3 regions of the Paenibacillus sp. FSL L8-0470 genome follow, and region 1 is predicted to be linked to each of the others. Evidence: predicted binding sites of a transcription regulator. Region 1 holds the regulator's gene; each other region holds the start of a gene.

Region 1 (6,683 bases):
GGTCCGGTTGCACAGTTCAGCCCGATGGAGATCGGCTTCAGATGCTCCAGCGAGATATAGAACGCCTCAATATTCTGTCCAGCAAGCGTCGTGCCCATCGGTTCGATAGTACCCGAGATCATGACCGGCAAAGTGATGCCTGCCTTCTCAAAGGCGTTGCGGATCCCAATGCTTCCGGCTTTCACATTCAAAGTATCCTGGGAAGTTTCCAGCAGCAGGGCATCCACTTTGCCGTCAATCAGCGCTATAGCCTGCTCCTCGTAGCTATCCACCAGCTCCTGGAATGTTACGCCTCCGGTGACCGAAAGCGTTTTTGTTGTCGGGCCCATCGCCCCGATTACGTAACGCGGGTGATCGGGCGTTTCAATCTTTTCAACAGCATTTCTGGCCAGCCTCGCAGCTTCCAGGTTAATCTCCCGGGCCCGCTGAGGGATATCGTATTCGGCAAGCACAACCGAGGTTGCGCCGAAGGTATTCGTCTCGATCAGATCTGCGCCTGCTTCAAGATATTGCTCATGAATAGTCTGTATAACCTCCGGACGGGTGAGCACAAGCATCTCATTACAGCCATCCAGCTCATCCCCGCCAAAATCCTCTCCGGTAAGTGGCACCTGTTGAATCATCGTGCCCATTGCTCCGTCTAAAATCAGTATCCGCTGCTGCAAGCTTTCAGCAAGTGTGTATTTAGCCACTTCATATCCCCCCAGTAAAACATTAGAGTAAGTTTAGCAGAATAAAGCGGAATCGAAAAGCCTTCCTTTCCACTCTGCATAATAGTTTTTCTTTATAGCCAGCCGCTATCTCTATTTCATTATGGCTGCACTGTAAGTTCTTTAGTCGGCATAGAGTGCTGTGTTCTAGCTGTTACATGCGAAGTCACATCATATTTGCCTTCCTTCATCAGGATCGCCTCAGCTTTATATGTACCGTTGCCGGAGAGCTTGCCTTCAAGCTCCTGCTTGTCTTCTTCATTATTCTTATTCACAATCTCAAAAAGCACCGCCTTCGCATCATCCACAGCTTCACTCCCCTGGGAGACCACAGCCTCAAAAACCACCTTTTGATTTACCGATACGTCCACCGGATTCCAGCTCAGTTCGACGTGAATCGGCTCCATAGAGTGCTCTGATCCGTCATGCATATGGCTTGATTTCCCACTATTACCTGAACAGCTTACAATCATTGACATCGTCACAATCGTAAAAAGAGTAATCAGCTTCTTGGGTTTTATCATCCGGAGTCCTCCCGACCAAGGTAGAATTTATAATGATATTTCCAGCTTGTGGTTGCATTCTTTTACTATTATACACAACATATTCGCAATTTTAGAAGATTGCTTAAACTTTCACGCCTTTTTCGTGAAGTTAGTCATATACAGATGGATTATCTCCCTATTATAATTGGCCAACCTCTTTGTTTGAGCGCAAAAAAGCCAGCATCCCATTAGGGATACCGGCTTCTCAAAGGTTACACTATAGCGATTGTACCAGGGGGAGGAGCTCAGAGAGATGGCCGATTCTATAATCCGGCTGAATCTCAGGATTTGGTAATTTGCCGGTACGGTTGATCCAGACAGTAGTCAGACCAGCGGCCAAGCCGCCCTTAATATCCGTCGTGAGTTTGTCGCCGACCATGATCCCTTGTTCAGGGGTTATATCCAGCAGCGAAAGAGCATGCAGGAAGATATCCTTGTCCGGTTTTCCTTTGCCAAAGCTGCCTGAGATAACTACATGATCAAAATAGGGGATAAGCTCAGGCACTCCGTCGAGCTTCTCCTGCTGCAGTGACGGGCAACCATTCGTAAGCAGCAGTAGTTTCACCTTACCACGTAGTGCATCAAGCACCTGTAACGTCTCTTCATACATGTACGGCAGGCTACGGCGCTCGGCAGCAAACCTGTCTGCCAGCGTTTCGGCAAGCACCTCATCTTCGACACCGAGGGAGGCCAGACCACGCCGCCACGATTCTTTACGGTATACAGGAGCCAACTGTTGGAGCTTACGGAACTCCGGCTGTTCTCCAGCTGAGAAATTGGACCAAAGTGCTTCATAAGGATTAATCCCGATCATCTTTGTAAAAGGGAACGTCTCATAAGTTTCATAAAGATTCCTGGCTTCCCTGCGAACAGCAACTTCAAGCTCTTTAGGATCAATGGAGTCACCTGCAGCTTCACATGCATTGCGGAAGGCTTCTTCAACACTCCGTTCATCCCAGAGCAATGTATCGTCAAGATCAAATAGTACGGCGGTAATTGGCATTAGATTTCTCCCTCTCCCTACGCTGTTATATCTTCCTACTCGTGTACTACTTCGATGTTATTGGCTTTGCCGAACTCCTCCAGGCGTACACCCATGGCCTCAGTGTTATAGCGGTTAATCAGCTTGGAGAAAATCCACTGTTTGCGCTTGCCCTTATATTTAAGCACGACCACTCCACGGGACAAAGTGATCTTCTCAATATCTCCAGCTTGCAGCCAGCGTTCACGGTTATACTTAATCGTAGACACTCTGTTGCGCTCAACCTTCAGATACGGACGCCGGAAGAATAGAAGTGCCGCCAGCGCAAAGTAAAGAACGACGCCCAGCCAATTGGCAAGGATGCCACTGCCTCTGGCCTCGTCGATCGAGCCTACCACCCAGAACATAATTCCAAGCAGCATTAGAACAACAGGAAATGCAATGTTGCGGCCCTTAAAGATATCACTATTTTTCGCAGCTGATTTTGACGAAGAAGCATAAATGGAATCCTTGCCCTGCTTCTTTCTTTGCTTGTTGATCTGCTGTGTGTTGCGTTGAACCATTCTTTCCCAAGAACGGGCCATGTCAGTTCCCCCTAGTCATCCTGTAATATCTATGAAAAAGACACACTGGACTAATGTTTGAGTCCCTTGTTGCCTTGTTCATGCTCATCATTATCCACGATTTCAATAGTGTCGAGCTGGGCCCGGAAGTTGCTGCGGATGTTGCCCAGATAAATCTCGCGGAGCTTGGCCCGTTCAGCCAATTCCTCTTCACTCAGGCCGCCATTCTTCTGTTTGCGTGCCAGTTCATTGATGCGTGCGACCAATTCGTCAATATTCAATGCTTTCCCCTCCCCTATAAATTCATTCTAACTTTGCCATGAGAAAAAGAGCTTGTCAAGGTCTACCCCCTGAAAGCTCTTTACGTCAGTCTATACTGCTTATGATGAAGTTAATACACAGGCAATGTCAGTATATCTCCGGCCTGAATGTTCCCGTTCTTCAAACCGCTTGTTTTTTTAATTCCTTCTATATATACGACCGTCTTCATTCCCGCTGGTTTGTTCTTAAGGGCGATACTCCAGAGCGTGTCTCCGCGTTCAACTACTACCCGCTTTTCCTGCTTCACTAATGATGCTGAACTCGCAAAAACATTACCAACAACTGTAAATCCCGATACAACAAGCATAAAGACCAGCATTAGCTTCACCAGATACTCTTTCCGGCATAGTCCTATGATCTCCGAAAATAAAGCGGCGGCGGATTGTTTCATTTCATTCATATGATTAGAAGCAGAATGTCCTCTAGTTGAATTAACTTCACCGGCCTCTTCGTAGATGCTGCGGTATGTACTGTATTTTAACATTGTCATCGTCCTCCAAACACTTGTTCTTACTTTCGAAAATAATATAACACGAACATGTGTTTTGATCAATAGATTTTTTAGAACAATTGTTCGCTTTTTTCCGTATCCATAAATGTGTCAGTTTTCAGCACCGGCATTGCCTTTTCCCGCCATTTTCAAACCGTTATTGGATACTAATATGGTAAAAGGCTACTATTTCCACTATTAATCTCAGATTGTTAGAACTTATGTTTGTACGAACGGAAGTTCTATGTTATAATTTTCCCAAACATACTATATGGGGTTGATTCCGATGTCAAAGATTTCGAGTCGTCAGCTGGCGATCCTGGAATTTATACGTAACGAAGTCCGTAGCAAGGGTTATCCTCCGTCCGTCCGGGAAATCGGTGAAGCTGTAGGATTGGCCTCAAGCTCCACAGTGCACGGCCATCTGGACCGGCTTGAGAAGAAAGGCCTTATCCGCCGCGACCCTACGAAACCGCGTGCAATTGAGCTGCTCGGCCAGGAAGATTCCGAGAATGTACATCAATTCGTACAGACGGTTACCCGTATTCCTGTCGTAGGTAAGGTCACCGCCGGGGTGCCGATTACCGCAACGGAGAATATCGAAGATTACTTCCCACTACCTTCCCACTATGTGGGAGATAACAAGGTATTTATGCTCTCCGTTCTCGGTGACAGCATGGTGGAAGCAGGTATTATGAATGGTGACTATGTAATCGTCCGCCAGCAGCAGACTGCTGACAACGGCGATATCGTCGTTGCCATGACCGAAGAAGACGAAGCTACAGTCAAGACATTCTACAAAGAACGTGACCACATTCGTCTACAGCCGGAGAATCCGGCTTATGAACCCCTCCGTCTTAACCGCGTTACGATTTTGGGACGAGTTATCGGTCTCTTCCGCGATATCCATTAATATTTTTGTTCATATTTAAGGGCTGCTTCACTTGAAAAAGTGAAGCAGCCCTTTCCCCTTTTCAAATGGTCATTTTACTCATCACGAACATTTGTTCTGTTTATCCCATATAACAATTCCTTCGAACAGCAACAGCACTCCGCACATATTCTGATAGCAAAGGAGTGCTGAATCTATGCCTAATTATCGGATTATTGTTGATTTGTCGCAGCGCATGCTTTATTTGCTTGACAATAACATCGTTACCAGAGGGTTCCCTGTCGGTATTGGCACCATGCTTACCGTTACACCGGCGGGAGAATACACTATCATTAACAAACAGCCTAAGCCTGGCGGACCCTTCGGTGCATTCTGGATGGGTCTATCCAAACCACATTACGGCATTCATGGAACGAATGACCCTTCCTCCATCGGACATATGGTCTCCCATGGCTGTATCCGCATGTACAATGAGGATGTGCTGGCCCTTGCAGCAATCGTGCCTATTGGAACACGGGTTACAATAAGGGATTAACAGCATGGTGATCAGACAAAAGCAAAAACACCCTAAGGATCACAAAAAAATGATCGAGGGTGTTTTTCATTGTGCTTAATATGGGTCCTTCCTGTCTGCCGATTCATACCGGTCGCGTATTTCACGATTTTTAGCATATATGTACAAATCCAAAGCTATTATTCCTCTCCGGGCAAGTTTAACCAACAGTACGAATGCGTAAATACAAGCTACAACCGATATGAGCCACATCAATACGCTAAACACGCCAATTCCATTAAGGAATAAATTTCCTCTATGCACAAACAACTTTCACTCACTCCCCTGGATTCTTGAATATGAAAATACCCCACCATTCTGGCAGGGTACTGTTATTTCGTCACTATACTATTGTTTGGAACAAATTGTATATGATCTTTATTTCATCAGCTTCAGCTTAGGCTCTATCGGAAAGGCTGGTTTGTTGTGTTTCGGCAGCCTCATCAGAGGAACCATGTCCGGGACCCAGCAAATTCAGCACAATCACACCAATGACGATTAAGGTTATTCCTATTACGCTGCCTGTATTTATTTTTTCTTTCCAGATCAGTACCGAGATAAGAACTGTAGCTACCGCCCCGATTCCAGACCAAATTGCATAGGCCGTATTTAATGGAATAGTCTTCAGTGATAACGACAAAAAGAAGAACGAGCAAATAAAACTAATCAGCATTACGATTACAGGAATAATTTTGGTGAATCCTTGCGATGCTTTGAGCATCGAAGTTCCTACAAGTTCGCTGGCAATGGATATCGCCAAAAACAGATACGGCACTTACTTCTCCTCCTTTACTCCGTCCATCAATTCTTTGTAAATGCGTTCTTTTAACTCCTGATCTGGCGGTGCCAGTCCAAACTTTTCTGCAAACCAGAGTCCGTCGGTCACCAGTCGGGCAATGGTTGCACGAAGTGGATCCACACCGTCATTTTCAAAATTGTGTTGCCATTCAGCATATTTCTCCTGCATGTTTGTCAACAACCCTGGATTCGTAAATAAAGCTGCTGCCAGCACCGAGTTCATGTCACTGCCTTCTCCAAAACCATAAAAAGTAGATTCAATGTACGCCCTGCTCCATTTACCAGCTTCTCGCTGGTCATGCTCTACACGGCTCTGAACATCTTCCGTAAAGTTTCGGGTCAGCTCATCCACCATACCGGAAACCAGTTGTTCCTTGTTAGGAAAGTGATACAGTAAACCGCCTTTGCTCACGTTGGCCGCTTTGGCCACAGCTTCCAGAGTTAAGTGCTCCACCCCTTGATCACGAACAATGGAGGAAGCCGCTTGCAAAATCATTTTTTTCTTAGAGCTGTTGTTATGTACAGTCACCTTATCACCCCCATTTGAACTGTACCGTCTGGACGGTTTTTTGTCAAACAAATATAAGTATAAATAACCTGACTACTCCGCAAGCAAAAATATATTGTGAATACGCTATCCGCTTGCAATGCCCACAAAATGGGTAATAACTACCATATAGTTTGAAGATCAGCTATTCGTTCCGCTATTGGCCGTTCTCTATAAGTTTGGTTACGCGCATATGTCTTATCCATACTTATGTAAGGTGAATGAATGGGCTATCCTAGAGTTATACAGGAATTCAACCTTACAGGCGGGAGGAAAAAGATG
Region 2 (6,683 bases), 4.0 Mb from region 1:
TGGAACAGTTGCCCCTTATGCAGAAGTGTCCGGCTCCATTGATTTGCCACATGACTGACGGTGTGCATACCGGGGAGGATCCCGAACCGGTGGCCAAACGGATCATGGAGATGAGTGTGCCTGATGGGAATGTGCTTATTGAGAACATTTTTATTAATGATCATTTTCTTGAAGAGCCTGTTAACGACCCGCGGAACTGGAAGGGGATTCTGCCCGGAATGAATCTGAAGGATGACTATGCGCTGAAACTCAGAAACATGTCTTCTGCACTTCCGGAAAGCTACCGTAAGATGATGACTGAATTCTCTTATACTCTGCAGAGCGGAGCTCTGATGATGCTGCCTGGCAGCAGTCACGAAATGGTGTCTTTAGGCTTCCAGATATCTGCGTCTACTCCGATACGATAGGACAGTGATGCTAGAGATGAGATTATTTCAGATTGACCAACGATTGGAATATCCTCTGTCGTCACTGCAAGCAGGACTGTTTTCCATACGCTGCACCTATGCCCGTTCCAGAGAGTCACGGCAGGGAGATGATATGGGGCAGGACTATATAACCTATAGAGTAACGGATGACAGCATCCTGTTCTGTGTATGTGATGGGGTCAGCCAGTCCTTTTACGGAAATTTAGCAGCAAAATACCTAGGGGATTCTCTGCTGCAATTCATGTCTGAATCCGATTGTTTTAATTCTGCGGACAGCGAAGTTGTAAAGTACAAGTTATCTTCAGGCTTGCAGCAAATGACCGCCCCGGCTACAAATATGATCAACCATTATGAACTCCCTTCGCATATTGGCGGCCTCTTCCGTGAAGTACTGGAGGAGAAACGCTTGAAGGGCAGCGAGACAACATTTGTATGCGGGAAGATTAGCTACACGGCTGACAGTAACAAGGGTCAGATCACCGTAGCCTGGCTGGGAGATACAGCTATTCGTCTCTTCGATCATGGAACTGAGATTCCAGGCTTAGTAAGCGGATTTTCCCAATGGAACCGTTGGTCGACTTGTCATGGTGTTATGGGAGAAGGACCTTCTATTCTGTCTATGGATCTTGCAAAAGGTTCCGGTAGACCGAATTGTATACAAGTATTCACGGACGGACTAATGGGGTACAGGAATTGGAAAAGGTATCCGGAAAACGCGGAACTTCGACAGATGATCGAAACGTCGTATAACCATGTTGCCAGTGATGATGTTTCTTTTTTGGAAATTCGCTGGAATTAATTGTTGGTTAGTTCTAACCATTTGAGTAGGGCTGCCAAATAAGTTGAGAAAATAAACTATACATAAGTAAAACGGACATTTGTGGTGATCGTCCTTTATTTAAGTATAATACAAAATATGGTAAGCGGGATTCTGATAATATACTTTTAATCTGGATGTGGTCCATAGAATGAAGCCCTAAGAGCAAGATGGCCAGCAATAAAGCTTTGATGCTCCGCAGGGGCCGGATACGAAACGGGACAGCTCCGCCTCTGCCATCGCCGCCTGCGGCCTGCTGGAGATAGCCGGACAGATGGATGCGGGCGATCCGGAGCGCCAGTTTTTCCTGGACGCTGCGGAAGCATCAGTGAAGTCACTGGCAGAGCATTATTCCACTCGGGGTGCCGAGGAAGCGGAAGGTCTGCTGAAGCATGGTTCGTACTCCGTCAGAGGTGGCGAGTCCCCGGATGACTACACCATCTGGGGCGATTATTACTATCTTGAAGCATTGATGCGGCTGGAGCGGGGCATTCCGGGATACTGGTACGAGCGGTAGCCCGGAAGCAAGCTTGCTCTTTCAAGCTGGAGAAGCATAAGCAAGAGCACCTGGATGGGTGCTCTTTGTGCTTTTAGAGCAGAAGCCTCCACTGAAAAAACTACCTGCTGGCGAAACGCCTTTCTCTTCGTGTGATCAGAAAATGTGTACTGTAAATTGTCCTTATCGTTCTCGCTGAAACGAATCTCATCCTTGTAAGGGCGACGCAGTTGTTTCTACTTGGTGCAATTCACGCCGCTCCTTACTCTTCAGTCGTGCAGTTTGCGCCTGTTTAGCTGTGAGCGCCGGTACCGCCGCAGTGCCCCCGTCCATTTCCGGAAGTTGCTTCCAGTAGCGTTTGGGCATCAGGGAGGAACGCAGCCGGTCGTTGCGGCGCTCCTGAATACCGATGGCAGTATAGAACTTCTTCCATAGGCGGCGATAGGCCTCCTCAGCCGCATCCGGCTCCGGGGGTATCCATTCCTGCAGTGGAATAATGGCCTCTTGCCCGGGCTGATGGATCAGTGCCATGCTATGGGTCTTGTCATAGATCATGAAGCTTTCGCCCTGAAACCGGTCGCAGAAATGCTCCTGAATGACAGGGAGCACGTAGTTGCGGGGTTCAATCACCGCTGCCATGACCGGACCGTAAACGGAAAACCGCACAAAGCCGAGAAAGAGATGCCCTTCCCGCCGCAGATGCTGTACCGCCTTCTGCAAGGCGTTCACGGTATCATCGGCAAGCATGTCCATAACCTTGCGGCCATGCGTGAAGCCGAGATACAGAAAGTTCAGCAGCAGCAGTTCCTTGTCTGGCGTACATGTCCAGAATCCTAAACGGACAAGCTCTTCGGCCTCAGGACAGATGCGCAGAGGTATGGAGCGCAGCACCCGGCCTGCTTTGGCGTTGTCGGTCTCAATCCATTTGGATTCCAGCAGCATGCCTTGCCCTTCACCCTCCGAATGTATGGTGAGCGGAGTTTCTTTCCATTGGTAGCTCTCGAACACGCAGCATAGCAGGCCCTCAAAGCTGCCGTCATAGGTATAGGCCAGAGCGGCCGTCTTGAACATCAGGAGGATTCTCCTTTCCTCAGTTCTGCCGCTCCCGCTGCAGGCAAGGCTGCCAAATACGTGTCATCGAACAGGGAAAGCTGCTCGTACTGCGGCTGTAGAAACGGGGACAGCTCTTGGCCGGACATGAGTGAACGAAGCAGGGTATGCTCGCCGACTTTTAACCCCTCCAGCATTTTTCCCTTACAGGTAATGAAAAATTGAGCGCGCTTCAGCACGACACCGAGCTTCTTCAGCGCGTAAAAATCCAATGTCCCCGCCCGCCGGGCTTTTACAATCCGCTGAGCACTCCTTACGCCGATGCCCGGTACACGCAACAGCGTTTCGTACGGCACGCGGTTGATTTCGACCGGGAACTGCTCGCGGTGATTGATGGCCCAGCTGCATTTGGGATCAAGCAGCGGATTGAAATTGGGCGCTGCTTCATCCAGCAGCTCCTTGGCCTGAAAGCCATAGAAGCGCAGCAGCCAGTCAGCCTGATAGAGCCGGTGTTCCCGCAGGAGCGGCGGTTTGGTGTCCAGGGAAGGCAGCAGCGAATGCTCTACCACGGGGGTGTAGGCAGAGTAAAAGATACGCTTTAGCCCATACTTCCGGTACAACCCTTCCGTGAGGTTAAGAATCTGGTAATCGGTGTCCGGTGTTGCGCCAACGATCATTTGTGTACTCTGCCCGGCCGGTGCGAAGCGGGGAGCATGGTTGTATTTGACAATGTCTGAAGAATTCTCATTTATCTTCTCTTTAATAAGGGCCATCGGTTTCAGAATGGACTGTTTGCTCTTATCTGGTGCAAGCCGGCCAAGACTCTCCTTAGAGGGCAGTTCGATGTTAACGCTCATGCGGTCGGCGAGCAGGCCGAGTCTGGACAGCAATATATCATCTGCACCGGGAATCGCCTTCACATGGATATAGCCCCCGAAGTGATGGACATTCCGCAGCAGCTCCAGAGCGGCAATCAGCTGCTCGGTTGTATAATCGGGGTTACGCATAATGCCGGAGCTGAGAAACAGGCCTTCTATGTAATTGCGGCGGTAGAACTGCATGGTGAGGTCTGCGATTTCCTCCGGTGTAAATGCAGCCCGGCGTGTCTGGTTCGATTTGCGGTTGATACAATAGGCGCAATCATAAACACAGCTGTTCGTCATGAGCACCTTCAACAGTGAAATGCAGCGGCCGTCTGCCGCAAAGCTGTGGCAGATGCCCATACTGACGGCATTGCCCATACCTCCGGCCTGACTTTTGCGGTCCGATCCGCTTGAGGTACAGGCCACATCATATTTGGCCGAAGCGGTTAAAATTTCGAGTTTATCCATGATATCCACGTTCATATCCCCCTCACTTGGGAAAAGTATAACCCGAACAAGTGTTCTTGTCAAAATCAAACAAATACATAAAAATACACATATAAGGGTGTCCTTTCGTGTCAGCGCATATGCGTCGCAGCGCCGTGCAACAAAGACGCAGGATTTTGCAAGAAAACGCAATACTATAGTTTTAGCAAGGTTTTGCTTATAAGATTAGTTGTGAAAGGAGGATGCAGCATTGAACGTTATATTTGAAGCCGATTCAGCATTAGACCGGGGTGTCGCCAAAGTAAGTACCCATCCTGCGGAAAAGGAACATTGGGGGAATATTAAAGAGGCTATTCATACTGCAGAGAAAAAGCTTGTAGTGATTAACGCGAAAAATGACCGCCATGTTCAAATCGGGTGGAGTACGGTTGCTGTAATTGAAGCGGAAGACCGCATGTGCAGCGTACGTGTAATTACCGGAGAAAGGTATTTGCTCAATAAACGGTTGAAATATGTCGATGAAAGTCTGGATTCAGCCCTTTTTATGAAAATCAATAATCAAACCATTATCAATACGGGCTATATTAAAGAGTTTTCATCCACTGGCAACGCAAGGATTCAAGTGGTGCTCACGGATCATTCCAGTTACTTTGTCAGCCGCTATTACATTAAACAATTCAGGGGGAGATATCATGATTAGCCAGTTCAAGCATTCTTTTTTTCAAGTATTTACGGTGACATCCTTATGGGTAACGTTACTGTTAACGGTGTTTTATAGGGACCAACCGATCAGTATGGTATACCTGTGGCATGTTGCGGGGATTGCTGCAATATCGGCCGTATTATTTGGAATAATGTACGATGCCCTATGGAATCATTTCACCTTAAAGCCGTTCTGGAATATTCTGATTTCCTCCATTATTACGATAGCGGGCGGAATGCTGATTGTCTGGTTATTTTCACAAGATATGTTTCACGTTATTCTGCCCTGGTGGCCCGGAATGCTGTTATTGTCGGTTGTAATGCACACCATAGCTTTTTATTTCTACGCTAGAATAGACAGCCGGAAAAGAGTGGAAGAGCTGAACAAGATACTGAAATAGGCTGCAGCGGGGCGGGGGCTAAAAGTGTTATTCCCAAGGAATCAGTTACTCCTGGCTCTGCAACCCTAGCCAAAATGTATGCGCATTCCTACTTATGCTATAATAGCATCTAATAGTAGATTAGATTGATGGTTTAGGCTGAGTGGGTTTGCCGATTTGTGAAAATTAGGTCAGGGGTGTTGCAGGGATGAGAGGATATAACATTTGGCGTCCGTTGATGCTGATATTGGTTGCGCTGCTTACGAGAAGTGTGGTTACGAACCTGTGCCTTCTGTTTGGCATGGACAATGATTCGGCGACCAGCGTCGGCATGATCGGCGCGATTATAGCTGCGTTTGTGATGTATAACCGGATGACGAAACAACGGCGTAAAAAATAAAAATCAGGCCGCCGGGGACCTTGTCCCTTGGTGCTTTTCCTAAACACCCGCTCCTGGAGCGGGTGTTTAGGAATGTCTGGTGGATGAACAAGCCGAATATTCACAATATTAAATGATGAAACTTTGCTTTTATAGAAGCTGAGCTTGTATATTAATATTAAGTTGTTGAAATTAGTATAGAGATGACAATAGGGAGAGAATACATTGAGCACACAAAGTTTTGGAGTTCCATTAGAAGGGTTTGCTGAATTCAGCAGAGTCGCCGCCGCAGAAGGTGCAGTGCTGTTAAAGAATGAAGGGCAAGTTCTTCCGCTTCAGGCAAGCGACAACGTTGCCATTTTTGGCAGAACCCAGGTGAATTATTATCGCAGCGGAACCGGTTCGGGCGGCAGTGTCCATGTTTCACATACAACCAACCTGCTGGATGGTCTCCGGAATAAACAGAACATTTCCATTAACCAGCCATTGGCAGCTGTATATGAAACGTGGATTGAGAGCAACCCGTTTGATAATGGCGGCGGGGGCTGGGCTGCAGAGCCGTGGCACCAGAAGGAGATGCCTTTAACCGATGAACTGGTGTCAGAGGCAAGAGCTAAATCCAATAAAGCTATCGTAGTGATCGGACGTACGGCCGGGGAAGACCAGGATAATGCCAACGAGCCGGGAAGCTACCAGTTAAATGATGAAGAAAAAGCGATGTTGAAGCAGGTGACGGCCTATTTTGAGCAAACCGTCGTGGTGCTGAATGTCTCCAATATTATCGATATGAGCTGGTTGAACGATGAAGGTTATGCGCACCCCATCCCTTGTGTGATTTATGCTTGGCAGGGCGGTATGGAGGGCGGCAATGCGATTGCCGATGTGCTGGCCGGAGAAGTGACACCCAGCGGTAAATTAACCGATACGATTGCTTATTCCATCGAGGATTATCCCTCGACCCGTAATTACGGCAATGAACTCAAGAACTTCTATCAGGAAGATATTTATGTGGGCTATCGTTATTTTGAGACGTTTTGCCCGGAGCGGGTTCAATTTGAATTTGGATATGGTCTATCGTATACCCGGTTTGAAGTGAAGCCGGAAGAAGCCAAAGTGATCAC
Region 3 (6,683 bases), 180 kb from region 1:
CTTCTCATCATCTTCAACCAATAAATCCGGTTGTTCTTAAGAAATGGCACACGATGTCCAACTGGTACCCTACCCGTAAAGAGAAGTCCAGACTCCAGCAGGTCTCAACGGTGACCGCCTTCGTACCGAGAATTTCCTGAACCGCCTTCCGCGAGGTTCCATTTCGCTCACGCCGCCGGATATTGAAATGATAGGAAGACTTAGTTATGGACCGATTCATTCGTTTAACGATTTGCTTAGCCACTCTAGCTGTACGGCTTCCTGGGCTAATAATTAAAGTCTGGCCAACCCGTTTGGGATTTTTTTGTGAAAGTCCGTTCGCTTCATGCAGATCCAGATACCACGAAGGGCCATGGTGCTGTGCCAGCTGAAATAAGGCTCCTGCCAGCGAATGGCTGGCCTTCGATTTACCACGGTAAGGAAAGGTCCGGTTTAAATCCGGCTTGCCTCTGATCTTCTTACGGTAAGCCTTTTTATTCACCAGAGGGACTATAATAAGTCTGCCTTTTAGGAGGATCAGTTCTCTGCGGGTGAACATTCCCGCCAGATTTTGCGCTGCACGGATGCTGGCCGGTTCATTCCCGTGTATTCCAGACACCACCATAAAGACCGGGCCGGGACGTGGGCCACTTACGACATAATAGGGAGTTGCATAAGACGTATCTGGCGCAAGCATACTTTTCTCGACGAACACCAAATCTCACCTCCGGAGCGGTTCCGTAAATGAATATCTATATATAAGTATTCGTATTGCTGCTTAAAGTTTGGACACTCCGGGAAAAACATCGTCCATTAGCCTCAGCAGGCTCCTGTCTAGACACAAAAAGCCCGGTTTCCCGGGCTCTGTTAGTCATACTTTTATGCTATTGATACTGCGGGAGCCAGTCGCCGTGGGCAGCTATCAATTCATCACACATGTTCACAATATCATCCATCGACAGCTCTGCCGCCGTATGCGGGTCTAGCAGGGCCGCGTGATAGATATGCTCTTTTTTGCCGGTGATTGCCGCCTCGATGGTCAGCAGCTGTGTGCCTATGTTCGTGCGGTTCAGAGCGGCGCATTGCGGAGGCAGATCCCCTACAAAGGTAGGTGTAACCCCGCTGCTGTCCACTAGACATGGAACTTCGACACAGGCCTCCCGTGGCAAGTTGGTGATCAGCCCTGTATTCATTACGTTTCCGCCAATCTTGAACGGTACATTTGTCTCGATTGCTTCCAGAATATAAGAGGCATATTCATGCGAGCGTTCATGCTGAAGCTCGTGGTTGCCGACGAGTTCCTCGCGCAGCTGCTGCCAGCGGCCAATCTGCTCCACACAGCGGCGCGGATATTCGTCGAGCGGAATCTGGAAGCGTTCGATCAGCTCCGGGTAGTTCCTTTTTATAAAATAAGGATGGTATTCCGCGTTATGCTCAGACGATTCTGTAATGTAGTAGCCGAACTTCTGCATCATTTCATAACGTACCATATCTGTGTGAGGCTCCAGCTGTTTCTCTGCCGCACGGCGCTTAATCTCCGGATAAAGATCCTTCCCGTCCTTCGTGACCTCCAGCAGCCAGGCCATGTGGTTGATTCCGGCGATCTTCGCCTGCACTCCCGTCTGGTCGATTCCAAGGTGGCCAAATAATCCGGGGATACACTGCTGCACACTATGACACAGTCCTACTGTCTGCACACTGCCATAGGTGTTCATTACATTCGTCAGAACGGCCATTGGATTGGTATAGTTCAGGAACAGCGCATCCGGGCAGACCTCGCGTACATCCGCAGCAAAATCCAGCATCACCGGGATGGTGCGCAGATTGCGGAAAATACCGCCGATGCCGACCGTATCCGCAATTGTCTGCCGCAAACCGTATTTCTTCGGAATTTCAAAATCGGTTATGGTGCAGGGATCGTAACCTCCGACTTGAATCGCGTTAATGACATACTTGGCGCCGCGCAGCGCTTCTTTACGGTCGGAGTAAGCGTTAATCCTGCATGTGCTGCCGCTGCTATTCTTAATGGAGTTAAGCATGTTCTCTGAGTCCTTTAGCCGCTGATGATCAATGTCGAACAAGGCAAGCTCGAAACCCTGCAGCGCCGCTGTCGCTATGCAGTCACCCAGAACGTTTTTGGCGAAAACAGTGCTTCCTGCACCGATAAATGTAATTTTGGACATGAACAATACGCCTCCTGTTGGTTGCGGTAAGAATGCCTGCCTTAAGCAAATAAGGAGTTTATGCAGTGGTGAATAGGGCAGATGATTGCAGTAATGGCAGTCATTATCCGCTGTTTCCTTGCTATATTCACTATAAATTAGAATGCCGGAAATGAGTATGGAGAAATACAAGTGAGATATGGATCTTTGTTGCATTTGGAATCGTGATGTAGTAGCCTGAGATTAATTGCAATATCAATATGACTCAGTCATTTATGTATGGGAGGCCCTTCAATGAATCTCGAACATTCGTACTTCACTGCCAGCTTTAATCTCGTACCAGAAGAGCAAGACATGGCCGTATTATTCAGTGGTGAAGGCAGACCCGTACCCGGTCACAAGATCGGCCCCTCAGTGCATGATTATTTTTTGATCCATACCGTGCTGGATGGTGAGGGCTTCTTTCAAAGCGGGAATGTCTCGCTGCACTGCCGGACCGGAGACACGTTTGTTATTTATCCGGGGTCCCTATTCAGTTACCAGGCAGACAAGGACAGCCCTTGGCACTACGTATGGGTAGCCTTACAGGGTGAAGCTGTTGCGGCACTGCTCTCCGATGCCGGGATTACCAAGGAACGTCCGCTGCTGCATTTGGGGAATACCCGTGAGCTGCACAGCCTGTACGAACATATTCGCTTGGCCTTCCAGCAATCCCCTTATCCCCGCCTGGAAAGCCTGGAGGCCTCCGGCTGGACCCGGCTGCTGCTCCACCAGTTTGGTCTGGCCAACCTCAGTGTCCTTCCAGCCCGTCCCAAAGAAATGCCTGAGGTCATTGACCGCCAGATCGACCAGGCGATCCGTTGGATCTCGCTGCAGTTCCACCAGCAGATCAGCATCGACCACATGGCGGCGACGTTGGGCTATCACCGGGTGCATCTGTCCAAGGCATTCAAACAAAAGACCGGTTTGTCTCCCAAGCAGTATCTGCTGAAGATGCGGATGGACAAAGCCAGGGAACTATTGGGGGGAACACTCACCATCGATCAGGTGGCCTCATCTGTCGGATTCAACGACGCCCTCTACTTCTCTAAGCAGTTCCGCAAATACACTGGCATGCCGCCGAGCGAGTATCGCGCCGTTCTCCGTGAGAGTTAAGGGGAAATGCTGAACAACCCTGACGGAATTCACCGGCAGGGTTGTTTTAAAACCTATTACTTTCTTACCGTCTTGTCAACATATTGACCTGTCAATGGATCATAGTGAGGACGTTCCCCGGCGATCTTAAGCTCAATCCGTTGCACCGAATACAGTAGCTCCCCGAAACCGATAAAAAACACGCCAATCAGGCAGGACCAGATGAACAGATAGATACCGGCAGATAATGTACCCATATTCATGGCGACAGGAATCGAAGCAATCAATCCAAGAACAATTATACCGCCGCCTAAATATTTTAAATGTTCGCCTTTCATTGACTTCCTCCTATCTGCAGAACAGACTCATTATAATTTGTTGAAATTCATCCCGATTAGACCTGCGACAAAACTAACCAGCAAGTAGACAATGATCATCACAAGCAAAACTTTAAACAGGTTAACCGAGCTTTTCATTGTTTGCTTCACCTCCTGTTAGCCCGCCTAATGGGTTTCTTATTTATCCGATGAAAGAAAATGAAATCCTAAATTATTCCAACGGCTACTCGTGCTAATTGTAGTGTTTCAATACCTTCCCGTCAATGTTGCTCCTTGCAGCGTATTAGTTAATTGATGCAATTAGGGTGATGCGGTATACTGCTGTGTAGACTTTATACTAGTGCAGAAAAGATTAAGGAGGTTGTCTAATTGAAGGAGATTCGTATGCAATCAAAAGACCGCGCCGTAAGCTTCAGACTCATTGAAGAGTCCGGAGAATTTATAGTGTTTGACATGTCATTGTTTGGCCCTGCGCGGGATAGAACAATCTACAGCGGAACAAGTTTTGAAGCGGCCTGGAAAGCTGTCGAGGCTATAGTAGGGGTAACGGCTATACCGGACGAATTCAAACCATATGCAACATTGAAGTAACAAGCAGAACGCAATTTTTTATGACATGAACATATAAATTTTAAAGAAAGGGTCCCAGGATTGGGACCCTTATTTATGTAGTCGCTTGAATAACATCGTCAATCATAATCCAATCATATTCATACTCAATCTGTAATTTGACCTGTCGCATTTGCAGGTCCACTGACATGACAACGCCCCTGATCTTATGATCTTTCTCTGGATCGAACAGCGTGATCGTGATCTGTTCGTTGTAACGCTTGGAATAAGCAAGCACTTGATCTATCAGCTCCCATTCCTGAGCATCGAGCACGGGTTTGCTTCGCAGGCGCTGTCTTTCTTCATCCTGGATGATCCGGCGCTTGTGCTCCGGAGTCATCACCCGGCTGCAGTCGAATATGCTGTCAAATTTCTTCATGTTGTCTGACCTCCTCAGTCCCTATAAATAAGAACACTTGTTTGTATTATAACCATCTTAGAGAAATTAAAGCAACGGAAAAATCCGCCAGTTGAACACTGGCGGACTGAGAGCTAAACGTTATTAGATTGAATATTACACCAAGAAAGGTATGCCCGATTCACCGCGACGACCAGGTTATGGGGACAATTATTTCATGTTCTCCACCGGCAGATTCATAACGAAGTACTGAATAGCCAATTCTTTTTCAATCGTCTTCAATACATCTTCTTTCGTACTCTCGTACACAAACGTTTCCTGCTTTAAATAAGTCAATACAATATTGCAGCTATGGTCAAAACTGGCGAGAGCTTTGCTGTCTTTCTCTTCAAGCTCCAACCGCATTTGGGTAACCAGAATCAAATATTCTTCAATCAAAGCCATCCGGTACGCATCTTTCAATACGTCAGCTTGTCCCCAAGCATACATGCCCCCCTCTATTACTTCAGAAGAGTGCTCCACATACTCAAGACTTGAGTTCAATAGCAGCAATTCGATCCGTTCAAGGATTTCATGATAAATCCCTTTGATAACATTCCTTGTATCCACAGCCATTCACCTCTCCAACTCCATTTTTCTGAGAAAATCAACCTATCCGTCCTAACTGGAGGGTGCTTGGGTCTAGATTCACTGTAAACAGTTTCTTTAAGAATAACCCGGTTTCAAACTAATGTATATAATAATAATACAATATTGTAACCAATAGGTCTGTTAAATTCTTCTAATCCTGTTTAATGATAAGTAGAGATCATAATGCCACAGTTTCAAAAGGAAGTGAAACGAATGAGAAAAATAGAAATACAGTCGGCCTTGGAGCAAAGTATGAAGCAGCGTGTTCATCTTGTGAGCGGTGAAACTTTTACCGGCCTTTGTGAAATTGATCATCCTTCGGATTCTTTAAGCATTTCAACAAATAAAGGTATCCTTACGGTACCTTTTTGGACCATAAAACGTTTTGTTCACAGCAGAACATAGTCAAACCAGCCTTGCTTTTTTAAAAAAATCAACCCGCCAAGATACGGACTGGCGGATTGTTTAATGTACGCATTTCATGCAATTATTAGCTGAATTTCAATCCCAAACTTATATCTATAATTTACCATCCAAATGCCATGAATACAAGAAAATTCAACTGTAGCCTGAGCACCACCCGTGTGACGGGCAAGCCCGCCCATATCGGATTTTCACTTCAGCTCTTCGGCCGGTATGACGGCATGAATGACGAAGGTCTCAGCGTGACCATGACCTCCGGCAGAATCCGGCCAGAAATGACAGGTGAGGGTTTTGTGTTCCCGGGAGTGGTTCGGGCCTTGCTCGATGACTGCACTACAACCAGAGAAGCTGTTACCCTGCTGCGCAGCATGCCGATCTCCGATTACAGGAACTTTCTGGTTTCCGACAGGCACGGTTCAATGGCATTGATCGAAGTAGCTGGGGCACATAAAGAAATTAAGGTTTATGATGCCAGGGCGGCGAGCCTTCCCCAGCTTATCGTATCCACCAACCACTATACGCTGCCAGCCATGCAGCAACATAACCTTCAGCTGATGCATAACTCGCAAGCGAGACAAGAGGCGATGTACTCTACTCTCTGGAAAGCAGGAACGGACTACAATCCGCTGGAAGCAATGAAACAACTGGCAGAGCGGCAGCCGGCTGGCCTGTTATTCAGGTCCGGTTGCCGCTCTATTCATACTTTTTTCTCCGCTCACTGCATGGCTTTGTTTAGGATGGAATGTACAAAAGCTGTCTTGCCCTCCGTATAGGCTTCTCTGTCATTGCGGTATTGTTCTGCCAGGGCCAGCTTTACTTCCTCATACGCCCGAACCGCAGCAGGATGACTCCGCAGATAGTCCCGGAAAGCAATATGCTCCAGATAACCTTTACCGTCCTTGGGACATACATAAAGATGATATTGCATCAAACCGTCATCCTTCTCGCACTCAAATACCTCTCTGCCCTCAATCCCAAGATTTCCAAGATGCACATAACCAAATTCCCGGAACCTCTCGACAATACCAGGCAGTGCCTCATAGCTCTCCA

The links. Region 1 encodes LexA, which represses DNA repair genes until DNA is damaged. Its sites were predicted from a motif close to CGAACATATGTTCG; they were not measured.
Region 2: a site for LexA is predicted at 4,166-4,179, ahead of NST99_RS01070 (putative DNA modification/repair radical SAM protein). Genes of this name have one in related genera too.
Region 3: a site for LexA is predicted at 4,632-4,645, ahead of NST99_RS18095 (YolD-like family protein). Genes of this name have one in related genera too.

Annotation. Positions count from the first base shown of each region.
Region 1 is NZ_JBBOZM010000001.1:4,197,976-4,204,658, forward strand. It holds gene metH (methionine synthase) at 1-632, opposite strand, end outside; gene NST99_RS18945 (FixH family protein) at 812-1,234, opposite strand; gene NST99_RS18950 (HAD family hydrolase) at 1,473-2,258, opposite strand; gene NST99_RS18955 (hypothetical protein) at 2,294-2,821, opposite strand; gene NST99_RS18960 (DUF896 domain-containing protein) at 2,872-3,081, opposite strand; gene NST99_RS18965 (LysM peptidoglycan-binding domain-containing protein) at 3,192-3,605, opposite strand; gene lexA (transcriptional repressor LexA) at 3,898-4,524, shown strand; gene NST99_RS18975 (L,D-transpeptidase) at 4,700-5,038, shown strand; gene NST99_RS18980 (DMT family transporter) at 5,454-5,831, opposite strand; gene NST99_RS18985 (TetR/AcrR family transcriptional regulator) at 5,832-6,383, opposite strand; gene NST99_RS18990 (hypothetical protein) at 6,681-6,683, shown strand, end outside.
Region 2 is NZ_JBBOZM010000001.1:204,674-211,356, forward strand. It holds gene NST99_RS01050 (vWA domain-containing protein) at 1-407, shown strand, start outside; gene NST99_RS01055 (hypothetical protein) at 424-1,227, shown strand; partial or broken gene NST99_RS01060 (glycoside hydrolase family 88 protein) at 1,433-1,762, shown strand; gene NST99_RS01065 (TIGR03915 family putative DNA repair protein) at 1,949-2,812, opposite strand; gene NST99_RS01070 (putative DNA modification/repair radical SAM protein) at 2,812-4,122, opposite strand; gene NST99_RS01075 (LytTR family DNA-binding domain-containing protein) at 4,352-4,801, shown strand; gene NST99_RS01080 (hypothetical protein) at 4,794-5,204, shown strand; gene NST99_RS01085 (hypothetical protein) at 5,392-5,583, shown strand; gene NST99_RS01090 (glycoside hydrolase family 3 C-terminal domain-containing protein) at 5,788-6,683, shown strand, end outside.
Region 3 is NZ_JBBOZM010000001.1:4,019,172-4,025,854, forward strand. It holds gene NST99_RS18070 (succinylglutamate desuccinylase/aspartoacylase domain-containing protein) at 14-694, opposite strand; gene NST99_RS18075 (alpha-glucosidase/alpha-galactosidase) at 864-2,162, opposite strand; gene NST99_RS18080 (AraC family transcriptional regulator) at 2,436-3,296, shown strand; gene NST99_RS18085 (hypothetical protein) at 3,353-3,613, opposite strand; gene NST99_RS18090 (hypothetical protein) at 3,983-4,204, shown strand; gene NST99_RS18095 (YolD-like family protein) at 4,278-4,601, opposite strand; gene NST99_RS18100 (hypothetical protein) at 4,791-5,189, opposite strand; gene NST99_RS18105 (hypothetical protein) at 5,424-5,615, shown strand; gene NST99_RS18110 (C45 family peptidase) at 5,753-6,406, shown strand; gene NST99_RS18115 (GrpB family protein) at 6,349-6,683, opposite strand, start outside.